DNA from 2 places in the Selenihalanaerobacter shriftii genome. Region 2 is predicted to be linked to the other one. Evidence: a T-box and tRNA genes for the amino acid it is inferred to sense, from the RefSeq annotation. Region 2 holds a T-box; the other holds one or more tRNA genes.
The links. A T-box is a leader RNA that pairs with one kind of tRNA and senses whether it is charged. The one in region 2 lies ahead of pheS (phenylalanine--tRNA ligase subunit alpha), so its partner is inferred to be a tRNA-Phe.

Region 1 (6,329 bases), on a different contig from region 2:
AACAAATACAAATATCATTGTGCAGTTTTGAAAGTATAGTTTTTTCTTGACAAGTTACTAAATAGATGGTATATTATTAAGTGTTGTAATAAAGTTTGTGATTATCTTTTGTTTTTGAAGAAGTCGTTTTGTTTAACAAGAAATCTTTTTACTAAGTAAGAAAGTTCTTATTAAGTAAGAAAACTTCTTGACAAACATTATAAAAGATGTTATATTATTAGATGTTGCTGATAAATTTTAGATAATAAAAGTAAATAAATTTTCGGTGGTAATTGCGGAGGGGTAACACCTGTTCCCATTTCGAACACAGCAGTTAAGTCCTCCAGCGCTGATGGTATTGCAAGGGTAGCCTTGTGAGAGAGTAGGTCACTGCCGGAACTTTAATATTTAATATATTCCCCGATAGCTCAGTTGGTAGAGCAGATGGCTGTTAACCATCGAGCCGTAGGTTCGAGTCCTACTCGGGGAGCCATTTAATGAATGTCCCCATCGTCTAGTGGCCTAGGATACCAGGTTTTCATCCTGGCGGCAGGGGTTCGAATCCCCTTGGGGATGCCATAATAGTATGCAGGTTATTCACGAAAGGTTTTGTTTTCTAAAACCTGTAGGGATGCCACTTTTAATAGTTGACAGTTAACAGATTACAGTTGACAGTTAAAACATTAAGAACAGACACTGCAAACTGAATATGGGCGAATAGCTCAGTTGGGAGAGCACCTGCCTTACAAGCAGGGGGTCACAGGTTCAAGTCCTGTTTCGCCCACCATTTATGTGGGGATGTAGTAGAGCTGGTCCACAACACCGGCCTGTCACGCCGGAGGTCGCGGGTTCAAATCCCGTCATCCCCGCCATCAAACAATCACTCAGCCTAGAAAACAAGGCTGACTGTCAGAGTTATGTTTACTAATAAAGTGTGATAGCTGAAATTCTTGATTTGATAGCATTAGTATATTACTGACACTGATAACTGACATTGTAAACTTTATGTGCTGACGTAGCTCAGTTGGGAGAGCAGCTGACTTGTAATCAGCAGGTCATCGGTTCAAGTCCGATCGTCAGCTCCATTTACAATATGGGCCATTAGCTCAGCTGGCAGAGCACCTGACTTTTAATCAGGGTGTCGGAGGTTCGACTCCTCCATGGCTCACCATTAATATTATTAACGCGGGGTAGAGCAGTACGGTAGCTCGTCGGGCTCATAACCCGGAGGTCGTCGGTTCGAATCCGACCCCCGCAACCAGATATGGCGAGATAGCTCAGTCGGTAGAGCAGTGGATTGAAAATCCTCGTGTCCCCGGTTCGAATCCGGGTCTTGCCACCATTTTTTATGCGAAGGTGGTGGAACTGGCAGACACGCTAGATTTAGGATCTAGTGGGTTTATCCCGTGCGGGTTCGACTCCCGCCCTTCGCACCATTTATATTTTATCATGCGGGAATAGCTCAGTTGGCTAGAGCACCAGCCTTCCAAGCTGGGTGTCGTCGGTTCGAGTCCGATTTCCCGCTCCATTTTATTTGCGCCTGTAGCTCAGGTGGATAGAGCAATGGACTTCTAATCCATGAGTCGGGGGTTCGAATCCTCCCAGGCGCGCCATTTTTCATAACAGAATATGGTGGGTGTAGCTCAGTTGGTTAGAGCGCAGGATTGTGGCTCCTGAGGCCGTGGGTTCAAATCCCATCACTCACCCCATAAATTTGAAATTAATTTTCTTTTATAGATAGGCCTTTAACACTTTTAAGTGTTAAAGGCTTTTTTTATTATTAAATTTCATTATTTATTCATATTGATTGTATATAATTAAATTATGATGAAAAATTTCTAATAAAATTAGAGAGTGATACTTAATTTTGGTATAATTACAGTATAGTATATAGATTCAATGGCATATATGATTAGTAGATAAATATCTGGGGGGATTAATAATGAGTAAACCAAAAATTCTAGTTGTTGATGATGAAGAGAAGATTACCAAAGTAGTAAAATCATATTTACAACAAAAAGGGTATGAGGTCTTAGTTGCTTATGATGGTAAAGAAGCACTAGAAATTACTAATAATGAAGAATTAGACTTAGTAGTGCTTGATTTAATGTTACCTAAATTATCAGGAGAAGAAGTTTGTAAAAGGATTAGATCTAAATCTGACCTACCTATTTTAATGTTAACGGCTAAAACTACTGAAGATGACAGAATTAATGGTCTGAACATAGGTGCAGATGATTATCTAATAAAACCATTTAGCCCTCGTGAATTAGTTGCTAGAGCTAGAGCTATTTTAAGACGTACCAGTGATAGAAAAGAGTCAACAGCAGAAATTTTAAGTTTTAAGAGTGGAAATGATAAATTAGTTATTGATACGTTAAAACATGTTGTTAAATTTAATGGTGAATCTGTTGATGTAACAGCTACTGAATTTAAATTATTAAAGATTTTAGTTCAGAATCCTGGTCAAGTATACTCACGTTCACAGTTGACTCAATTAGTTCAAGGGTATAATTACGATGGTTATGATCGAACTATAGATGCTCATGTTAAGAATTTAAGACGGAAATTAGATATTACGTCTGATCAATATATTAAGACTGTCTATGGAGTTGGTTATAAATTTGAGGTGCTGGAAGATGAGGGTTAAATTATATGTAAAATTAGCCGCAGTTTTTTTAATTGTAACTCTTTCAACAATTGTTCTAGTTGGAGGAATTATTAATATTGCACTTAATAATAGATTTAAAGATTACGTTATGAATAATGAAGAAATTAAAAATCAAAGAATTATTGATTCTTTAGAAAGCATTTATAGGCGACAAGGAAATTGGAACAATGTTGAAAGTCAGTTAAGGCATTTAGAAATGATGACTGGGCGTAGAGTAGAAGTTACTAATAATGGTAGAGGTGTTTTTGATTCTAAAGAATGTAGACCGATGGGTATGATGGGTGAAGGTATGATGGGTGGAGGTATGATGAGAAATGATAGAAGAAGGCGAGGTAATAATCAGCGTCAATCACGTTTTGAACCTAATTCTGAATCAGAATCCTCTCGAACTGTCAAACTACCAGTTAAAGTCGACTCTAACGTAGTTGGATATGCTCACATTACTCCTTTAGAACATGAAGGTTTATGGAGTAAACAAGATATGTTGTTTAGAAAGACTATTAATCGTTCAATAATAATTGCTGGAGTCATAGCTGGATTAGTTGCTTTAGTAATAAGTTTCTTTATTTCTAAGAGGATTACTAAACCTGTACGAGAGATGACTGAAGTTGCTCAAGCTATGGGAGAAGGAGATTTAAGCCAAAGAGTAGAAGTTACTTCTAAGGATGAAATAGGAGTTTTAGGTGAACAAGTTAATCAACTGGCTACAAAGCTACAAAAATTAGAAATATTACGCAAGAAATTAACTGCTGATGTTGCGCATGAATTACGTACTCCATTAACTACTATTCAAAGTTATATTGAAGCATTTCAAGATGGAGTAATGTCAATTGATGAAGGTAATTTAAATTCTATTCATGAAGAAGTATTAAGGTTAGTAGGTTTAGTAAGTGATCTACAAGAATTAGCCATAGCTGAAGGTGGAAAGCCTAATTTTAAAGCAGAATTAATTAATCTTAAGAAATTTGTTCAAAGTCGAATTAATGGACTGTCAAAATTATTTACTGATAAAGATATTGATTTAAATTTAACTTTACCAAATGAAGATATTAAATTGGAGTTCGATAAAAAGGCTTTAAATAAAATTATTCGGAATTTGATTTCTAATGCTTATAAGTATACTAATTCTGGTGGAAAAGTGTCGGTTAATTTAAAGAAGCAAGAAGATAAAGCTTTAATTACAGTTCGAGATACAGGAATTGGTATTTCTAAAGAGGAATTGCCTTATATTTTTGAAAGGTTTTATCGAGTTGATGAATCAAGAACTAGGGAGACTGGTGGTACAGGGATTGGATTAGCTATAGTTAAAGAATTGATTGAATCTCAAAATGGTATAATTACTGTTGATAGTGAGCTTGGAGAAGGAACAGAATTTAAAGTCTGGCTGCCGATAAAAGAATGATAATTTTGTCTTTTTGCAGGGGATTTATTGACTTAGATAGAATAGTATGAAAGAAGAAGTAGTACTAATAAAATCTAGGTGGTGATTTATAAGTGAAACAGAAAAAGAGACGAGATTTGATTATAATTAGTTTAGTATTATCTATCATGTTACTTTCTAGTGGCTTGCTTTGGGCTAGTGGTTCCAATGATAATTATCAAGCAGGATTGAAGGCTTTTAGAAAAGGTAATTATCAAGTAGCTGTACCTAAATTAGTAGCAGCTATTTCTGATAATCCAGACTTAATGTATCCTCATTATGTGTTAGGATTAACTTATTATCGATTAGAACAATATAAATTTGCTGAGACTCAGTTTAAAAAAGCACATCAGATTAATCCTGAGCATTATAGAGTAATGGTTAATTTAGGTAGGGCTTATTTAAAAAGAAATAAACTAGGACAAGCTATTGAAATTACTAAAATGGCTATAAATGTTAAAAAAGAAGATGGTGATGCTTATAATGTACTTGGTCGAGCTTATATGAATCAAGGAAATTTACAAGAAGCTATCAATAGTTTACAGCAAGCAGCTAAGTTAGATGATGAGAATTACTATATTTTAAATAATTTAGGATATGCTTATATTCAGACGGGAGAATATAAAAAAGCAATTCCTGTGTTAAAGGAAGCAACAAAATTAAGGCCAACAGTACCTTATTTATATAATAATTTAGGGATAGCCTATGAAAATACTGATAATTTAGACAAGGCAACAGAAGCATATCAAAAGGCTTTAGATATTAATAATAACTATACTAAAGCTAGAACAAATCTAAAACGAGTCAAAAGATTACTGGAAGAAGATTAATTGTAGATAACCCCTAACCTTAATAAAGTTAGGGGTATTCTAATTTATAAGTATAGAGTTATTATTTAATACACATCCTATTAGTACTAACAAACTTTAAAGTAGGGTGTATAATCATGACTACAGAATATTGTTTTTTGCTAGGAGCTGGAGCTTCTGTACCAGCTGGCATACCAACTATGAATCAACTATATGAGTTATTTTTAGAAATTTTAACTCAAGAGGAATTAGAATTCATAAATCAGTTAGAGACAGTGCTTGATAGACATAGAGATGATGAGAATTCATTTAATTTAGAATCTATACTTAGAATTTTAAATTTAATTAATAGAGTAGATAAAGAACCAATTCAGTCTTTCTTTTGTGGTTTTAAGGATGGTATTGAAAATAATTTAGATTTAGTTGGACCAATGATTAAGAAATTAAAAGGGCTAATTAGAGAAGAATGTGTTACTAAAGAAAGAAATATAGAATATATATTACCTTTGATTAAGTTTATCCATGAAGCAGATGCTTTACAAATATTCACTTTAAATTATGATTTAATTATTGAGATTTTATGTGAACTATATAGGTTAAAATATACTGATGGATTTAATTTTACTTGGGAGCCTAAATTATTAGAAAATGATCGAAAATATGATTTAAGGTTATATAAGTTACATGGTTCAATTATTTGGCATCGAACTCAAGAGGGAAAGAGTTTAAAAATTCCTATCATTAATTATGAAGGAGAGTTGAAGTATTTTTTAGGTTCAGAACTATCTAATATGTTAGTCTATCCAGAAGAGAACAAACAAGAACCTTTTCAACGACTATTAAAGTATTTTGACCTGGAGTTATTAGAAAAGAGATTATTAATTAGTATAGGTTATAGTTTTTGTGATGCTTTAATTAGACAGCGGGTATTAGATGGACTTAAAGATAATCCCAAACTACATATTTACTTAATTTGTCCTAATGCACAGGAGATTTTAGAAAAGTATTTCAGTAATTATCGTCAACGGGTTACTGTTTTTAATCAAGGTATCAAAGAAATGTTAACTGATGATTCATTATATTTTAAATTAAAAGAGTTTCTTAAGAGTAATAACTAGCGAAAAAGTGACTACTTTAGTAATTTTAACATTAGAATAGATAGGAGTGTAACAGATGTCAGTAATAATTTGGTTTTTATTATTAGGTTTAACTATAGGTTATTTAGAAATAATTCCTGAAAGGTTTTCAAGTTTAACCGACAATTTAATTACTGGAGGTTTGATTCTATTACTATTCAGTATGGGAGTTGAAATAGGATTAAATGATAAAGTAATAGCAAATTTAGATAAATTAGGTTTTCAAGCTATTGTTTTAGCTTTAGGAAGTATATTAGGTAGTTTAGGTTTAATTAAATTATTAGAGATGCTAGTAGGAAACTTTAGAAAGGAGC
Region 2 (6,329 bases):
TGTAGTATAAACATATATCATTTAAATTATTACTGTCTAATCTTAGCTCCTACTTTTGAATCTAACTTATTCTCTATCTTTATTTGTAATTCATTAAGCTCTTCATCAGTTAAAGTTCTATCTTTAGCTCGATAAATCAATGAATAAGCTAAACTTTTATATCCTGCTTCTACTTGTTCTCCTTGATATACATCGAATAGTTCTATTTCCTCTAATAATTCACCTGCTAACCCTTTAATAATATCTTCAATCTGTTGTGATGTAACTTCTCCTTTAACTACTAATGCAATGTCACGAGTAGATGCTGGATACTTCGGTAATTCATCATAAATAACATCATCACTGGCATGCTTTACTATAACCTCAAATTCTAATTCAAATAGAGTTGTTCTAGATAAAAGATCATATTCTTCAATCACATCAGGATGTAATTCACCTAAAAACCCAGCTTTTTCTCCTTTAATCATAACTTCTGCTGTTCTTCCTGGATGAAAGCTTGGATGTTGACTACTAATAAATTCATAATCAGCAATTCCTAATTCCTCTAAATACCTCTCCACTTTACCTTTTGCAGTAAAGAAATTAGCAGCATCTAAGTTCCACATATCATTATCTTGTTTCTTCATTATTGCACCAGATAATAATAATCTTTCTTCTGGTAATTCCGTTTCTTTCGGCGTAAAGACCCTACTCAATTCAAAAGCTTCCATATTTTCTATATTGCGATTAACATTTCTATTCAATACTTCTAATAGATTTGGGATTAATGTTGTCCTCATTACTTCATGTTCAGCACTTAAAGGATTATTTAATTTTACAGTATCTCTTAAGCTACTATCTGTAGGTAATTTTATTTGATCAAATACTTTTTGATTAGTAAAACTAAATGTCTGAATTTCAAACAAGCCTAGACTTGTTAAAATATCTAAAGTCTTATCTTCTATTGACTGTCTCCAAGTCTTTTTACCTTGTAGAATTTTTCCTGAAGGTGATGTTACTTCTATCTTATCATATCCGTACATACGAGCAATCTCTTCTACTAAGTCAGCTTCTCGACTTATATCACCTCTAAAGGTAGGTATTTTAACTATATATTTAGAATCTTTTTCTTCAATACCAAACTCTAATTTTTCTAATAAATTCACCATTTCTTCTGAAGAAATCTCAGTTCCTAATAACTTATTAATTCTGTCGGTTCTTAATTCTAACTTTAATGGTGCTACTGGTTCAGGATAAGCATCAATAACTCCTTTAGCTACTTTTCCTCCACCTAATTCTAAAATTAATTCAATCGCTTGCTTACTAGCTAAATTAGTACCATTAATATCTACACCACGTTCAAATCTATGTGATGAATCACTATGTAACCCTAACTTTTTAGCTGTTTTTCTAATACTAATTGGATTAAAACTAGCTGACTCAAGCAAAATATTAGTTGTCTTAGTTGTTACTTCACTATTAGCTCCACCCATTACTCCTGCAACACAAACAGGTTTTTGGGCATCAGCAATAACCAACATATCTTCATCTAATTCTCTTTCTTCGTCATCAAGTGTTATTAATTTTTCCCCAGCTTTAGCTCTACGAACTACAATTCTATTTTCAGCTAATTTATCATAATCAAATGCATGTAATGGCTGGCCAAACTCCATTAACACATAATTAGTAATATCCACTATGTTATTAATTGGTCTAATTCCTATAGCTCTCAATCGTTTTTGTAACCATAAAGGAGATTCCTTTACTTCTACATTTTTAATTACTCTTGCTGTATATCTAGGACATAGATCTTCATCTTCTACATTAATACTTGTTAATTCAGAAACTTCAAGTCCTTTAGCCTCAAATTTAGGTTCAGGCAGTTTTAATTCATTTCCAGTCATTGCTGCTACTTCTCGGGCTACTCCTATCATACTTAAACAATCAGCGTAATTAGGAGTTAAATCTAATTCAAGAATAAAGTCATTTAATTTTAAAGCATTTATAAACTTACTTCCTATTTCTAAACTTTGATCTAAAATCATCAAACCTTCAGCTCTGTCTTCTTGTAATCCTAACTCATCGGCAGAGCAAAGCATCCCTCGAGATTTTACTCCTCTTAAATCTACCTCATTGATTTCCATACCATTTGGCAATTGAGTCCCTACTGGAGCTACTGGTACTTTATCGCCACTCTCCATATTATTAGCACCACAGACTATCTCTTCTTCTGTAGTTCCTAAATCTACTTGACAAATCGATAACTTGTCGGCGTTAGGATGTTTATTAATCTCTAAAATTTTACCGATTATTACATCTTCTAATCCCTCACCTTGATAAACTATCTTATCAACTTCTAAACCAGCTAAAGTTAATTTTTCTGCTAAATCTTGAGGACTATAATCAAAATCTATATATTCTTGTAACCATTTATATGAAACATTCATTACTATTTTACCTCCTTAAATATATTGATGTTACAATTAAAATTCATTTAAAACTGTTCTAAAAATCTTTTATCGTTTTCATAGAATAAACGAATATCGGTAACTCCATACTTTAACATAGCAATTCTTTCTACTCCCATTCCAAAAGCAAAACCACTTACCTTCTCTGGGTCTAAACCTGACATTTCTAAAACCCTAGGATGTACCATACCAGAACCCAGTATCTCTAACCAACCAGTATGAGAACAAGTACTACATCCTTCTCCTTCACATATTGCACAAGAAACATCTACTTCAGCACTAGGTTCAGTAAATGGAAAATAACTAGGTCTAAATCTTACATCTCTATTTTCACCAAATAACTCCTTTACTACTTTAATTAGAATACCTTTCAAATCACTAAATGAAACATTCTCACCTATCATTAATCCCTCTACTTGATGAAAGACTGGAGAGTGATTAGCATCTACTTCATCTACTCGATAAACCCGCCCAGGAGCAATAATTCGAATCGGAACTTCGCTTTCTTCCATAGTTCTTACTTGTACCGGCGAAGTGTGAGTTCTCAATAAAACTTCTTCAGAAATATAGAAAGAATCCTGCATATCCCGCGCTGGATGACTTTTAGGAATATTTAAAGCTTCAAAATTATAGTAATCCTTTTCGATTTCAGGACCTTCAGCTATTTTAAACCCTAACCCAAGAAAGATCTCTTTTATTTCGTTAAAGGTTTGAGTTAAAGGATGTTTACTACCTAAATCTGTTTGTTTTCCAGGTAATGTTACATCTATTTGTTCCGTTTGCAATTTTTCTTCTTTAAGGACTTCCTTCAATTCAGTATTTCTTTTGGCAATTAATCCTTCTAATTTGCCCTTGATTTGATTTGATAACTTACCAACCACTGGCCGTTGTTCAGAAGGTAAACTACCTATATTTTTAAGAATCTCAGTTATCTCTCCTTTTTTTCCTAAATATTTAATTCGAACCTGTTCTAAATCTTCTAAATCAACTGCTTCTTCCACATCATTAATGGCTGCTTGCTCAATTTCTTTTAACTTTTCCTCCATTTTCATATCCTCCTTATATAATAATAAATTTTAAGCTATAAATAAAAATCATGAGTACTATATATAAATTTAAATTATAACTCATAATTTAATCCCTAAATATAAAAAAGGCCCTCTCATCCTATTTAGGGACGAGAGAGCCGCGGTACCACCCTACTTACTCTAGCTAATTTAATGAAAATCAATTAGATATTAACTCTTACTTCCATTTAACGGTGGGAAACCGATTCGACCTACTATCTTTCAATCGAATAGCTCCAGAGCGAAACTTCATCTAATATATCTTTAAAGACACTCTCAATCAATAGTACCTTCTCCCTGTAAAGACTGACACTAGATTACTACACTCTTTCTTAGCCTGTATCTCTTATTAAATTATTTACTGCTTAGTATAATTAAAGAGTTCCATAAGCAGTACCTATAAGAATCCTATAAGCCAAATACGCCTGAATAGAGCCTGTCTGTTCAAAAAGCTTCCAGAACAAATCTGCGGTCACCACTAAAGACCACACCCTTTCAAGGAATTTTATTAATCATATCTGTTAAAATAGATTATATCATAACTGTTAAACCTTTACAAGTCATTCTCCACTTTTCTTTCGCTGCCTTACTACTTCATAAAGCATTACTCCAGTAGCAATAGCTACATTTAGAGAATCTATCCCTGAATTCAATGGAATTTTCACTTTATGATCTACCAAATCCAAGACCTCATTCCGTATTCCTGAACCTTCATTCCCAACTACTAAAGCTGTTGGTTTTCGATAATCTAAATCATAATAGTAATCATTAGTGGTAATCTCACCTGCTACTACCTGAATATCTTCTGTCTGTAATACCTCTTTGATATTTTCTGGCCGATCTAAGTTAAAAATTGGTAACCTAAATATTGAACCCATAGTAGCTCTAATATTCTTCAAATTATAAATATCGACTGTTCCTTTCAATATAAAAATTCCATCAACTCCAGCCCCATCAGCAGTTCTCATAATTGTACCTAAGTTTCCAGGATCCTGAACTTGGTCTATAATCAAAAAGAAATCATTATCATCTGCTAAAAATTCATTTAATTCAAATTCAGGCTGATTAACTATGGCTATAATTCCTTGTGGAGTTTCAGTGTCGGCTATATCCTTTAATAAAGAATCTGTAATCTGAATCACTTCTGTTTGCGATTTTAGTCGATTAATTAATTCTTTATTACTCTGCCTATCTAAAAATTGATCTGAATAAAAGACTTGATAGATATCTACATTTTCTTTTAAAGCCTCAGTGATAATCCGACTACCTTCCAATAAAAACTTCTTATGTTTACGACGATACTTTTTCCTATATAATGATCTTAAAAATTTTACTTTTGAATTCTGAGCACTAGAAATTATTCCAGACATCAAACCCCCCCTAACTACTAAAACGACGTAATTTTTCTAAACTTTTATTATTACCGATTACTATTAATACATCTCCCATTCTTATTATTTTCTCTGCTTCAGGAGTAATCTCTAATCCTTCTCTTGTTTTAATTGCCATTACATTAACTCCAAATTTACTCCTTAATTCTAGATCAGCCAAACTATTACCATCCATCTTCTTAGTCGCCTTTATCTCTATAATACTATAATCTGGCGCAAATTCAATATAATCCAGCATATTAGATGAAATTAAATTATTGGCTATCCTAGTTCCCATATCTCTTTCTGGATAAACTATCTTATCAGCTCCTACTTTACTCAATACTTTACCATGTAATCTATCTTGAGCCTTAACTACTACATGTTTAACTCCTAATTCTTTTAATATTAAGGTAGCTAAAATATTGGCGTGTATATCCTCACCAATACTAACTATTGCTACATCAAAATTACTAACCCCCAAAGTTTTAAGAGAATTTTCATCTGTAGCATCAACTTGTACTGTATGGGTAACTATATTAGATATCTCTTGTACTTTACTTTCAGCTCTATCAATAGCTAAAACATCATAACCTTTTTCAGAAAGAGTTTTGGCTACACTAGAACCAAATCTTCCTAATCCAATTACTATAAATTGTTTCATCTTATTGCCTCCCTGTTAACATACTAACCGATTAGCACCTTTTCTTCTGGATATTTAATCTTACCTTTCTGTTCCTTTTCACCAATAGCTGTTGCCATAGTTAAAGGACCTACTCTTCCTAAAAACATGGTGAGAACAATTATTATTTTACCTATAGTACTTAAAGATCCGGTAATTCCCGTTGATAGTCCTACTGTTCCATAGGCAGAAACTGCTTCAAAAAAAACTTGCAAAAAATTAGCTGTTTCAGTAATAGTTAAAATCATAGTTATAAATATAACCCAACCCAAAGAAATGATAGTAACAGCTAATGCTTTATAAACTATATCTCGAGCTAAATTTCTTTTAAATAATATAACTTCATCTTCTCCCCGCACTAAATTAGCTACTACTGCTATTAAGGTTCCAGCTGTAGTTGTTTTTAATCCTCCACCAGTGGAACCTGGTGAAGCTCCAATAAACATTAAAATTATAGTAAAAAAGAGACTAGCACTTCGCATCTTTCCAGTAGCTATGGAATTAAAACCAGCTGTTCGCGGTGTTACTCCTTGAAAATAAGCTCCTAACAACTTCCCCTTCAATGATAAATTCTTTAAAGTAGCTGGATTCGAATATTCTAAAATAAAGATAACGACCGTACCTAACAAAATTAAAGTAATAGTCGTTACCAATACCAATTTAGTATTTAAAGAAAAACGTTCAAACTTTCTATAACGATATAAATCAGCAATTACTGCAAAACCAATTCCACCTATGATAAATAGACTAGTGATCACCATAT

Region 1: it encodes a tRNA-Phe, which carries the amino acid that the T-box ahead of pheS (phenylalanine--tRNA ligase subunit alpha) is inferred to sense. The anticodon was not compared.

Annotation. Positions count from the first base shown of each region.
Region 1 is NZ_FUWM01000005.1:296-6,624, forward strand. Features, by position in the region: rRNA gene rrf (5S ribosomal RNA) at 262-378, shown strand; tRNA gene B5D41_RS02375 (tRNA-Asn) at 397-472, shown strand; tRNA gene B5D41_RS02380 (tRNA-Glu) at 483-558, shown strand; tRNA gene B5D41_RS02385 (tRNA-Val) at 691-766, shown strand; tRNA gene B5D41_RS02390 (tRNA-Asp) at 774-851, shown strand; tRNA gene B5D41_RS02395 (tRNA-Thr) at 989-1,064, shown strand; tRNA gene B5D41_RS02400 (tRNA-Lys) at 1,075-1,150, shown strand; tRNA gene B5D41_RS02405 (tRNA-Met) at 1,164-1,240, shown strand; tRNA gene B5D41_RS02410 (tRNA-Phe) at 1,246-1,321, shown strand; tRNA gene B5D41_RS02415 (tRNA-Leu) at 1,330-1,415, shown strand; tRNA gene B5D41_RS02420 (tRNA-Gly) at 1,431-1,507, shown strand; tRNA gene B5D41_RS02425 (tRNA-Arg) at 1,516-1,592, shown strand; tRNA gene B5D41_RS02430 (tRNA-His) at 1,612-1,688, shown strand; gene B5D41_RS02435 (response regulator transcription factor) at 1,922-2,629, shown strand; gene B5D41_RS02440 (sensor histidine kinase) at 2,619-4,052, shown strand; gene B5D41_RS02445 (tetratricopeptide repeat protein) at 4,145-4,900, shown strand; gene B5D41_RS02450 (SIR2 family protein) at 5,017-5,997, shown strand; gene B5D41_RS02455 (LysO family transporter) at 6,053-6,329, shown strand, end outside.
Region 2 is NZ_FUWM01000034.1:10,332-16,660, reverse strand. Features, by position in the region: gene pheT (phenylalanine--tRNA ligase subunit beta) at 30-2,426, opposite strand; gene pheS (phenylalanine--tRNA ligase subunit alpha) at 2,474-3,493, opposite strand; T-box leader at 3,618-3,857, opposite strand; gene B5D41_RS14030 (YqzL family protein) at 3,889-3,993, opposite strand; gene B5D41_RS13260 (TrmH family RNA methyltransferase) at 4,075-4,884, opposite strand; gene B5D41_RS13255 (potassium channel family protein) at 4,895-5,548, opposite strand; gene B5D41_RS13250 (TrkH family potassium uptake protein) at 5,572-6,329, opposite strand, start outside.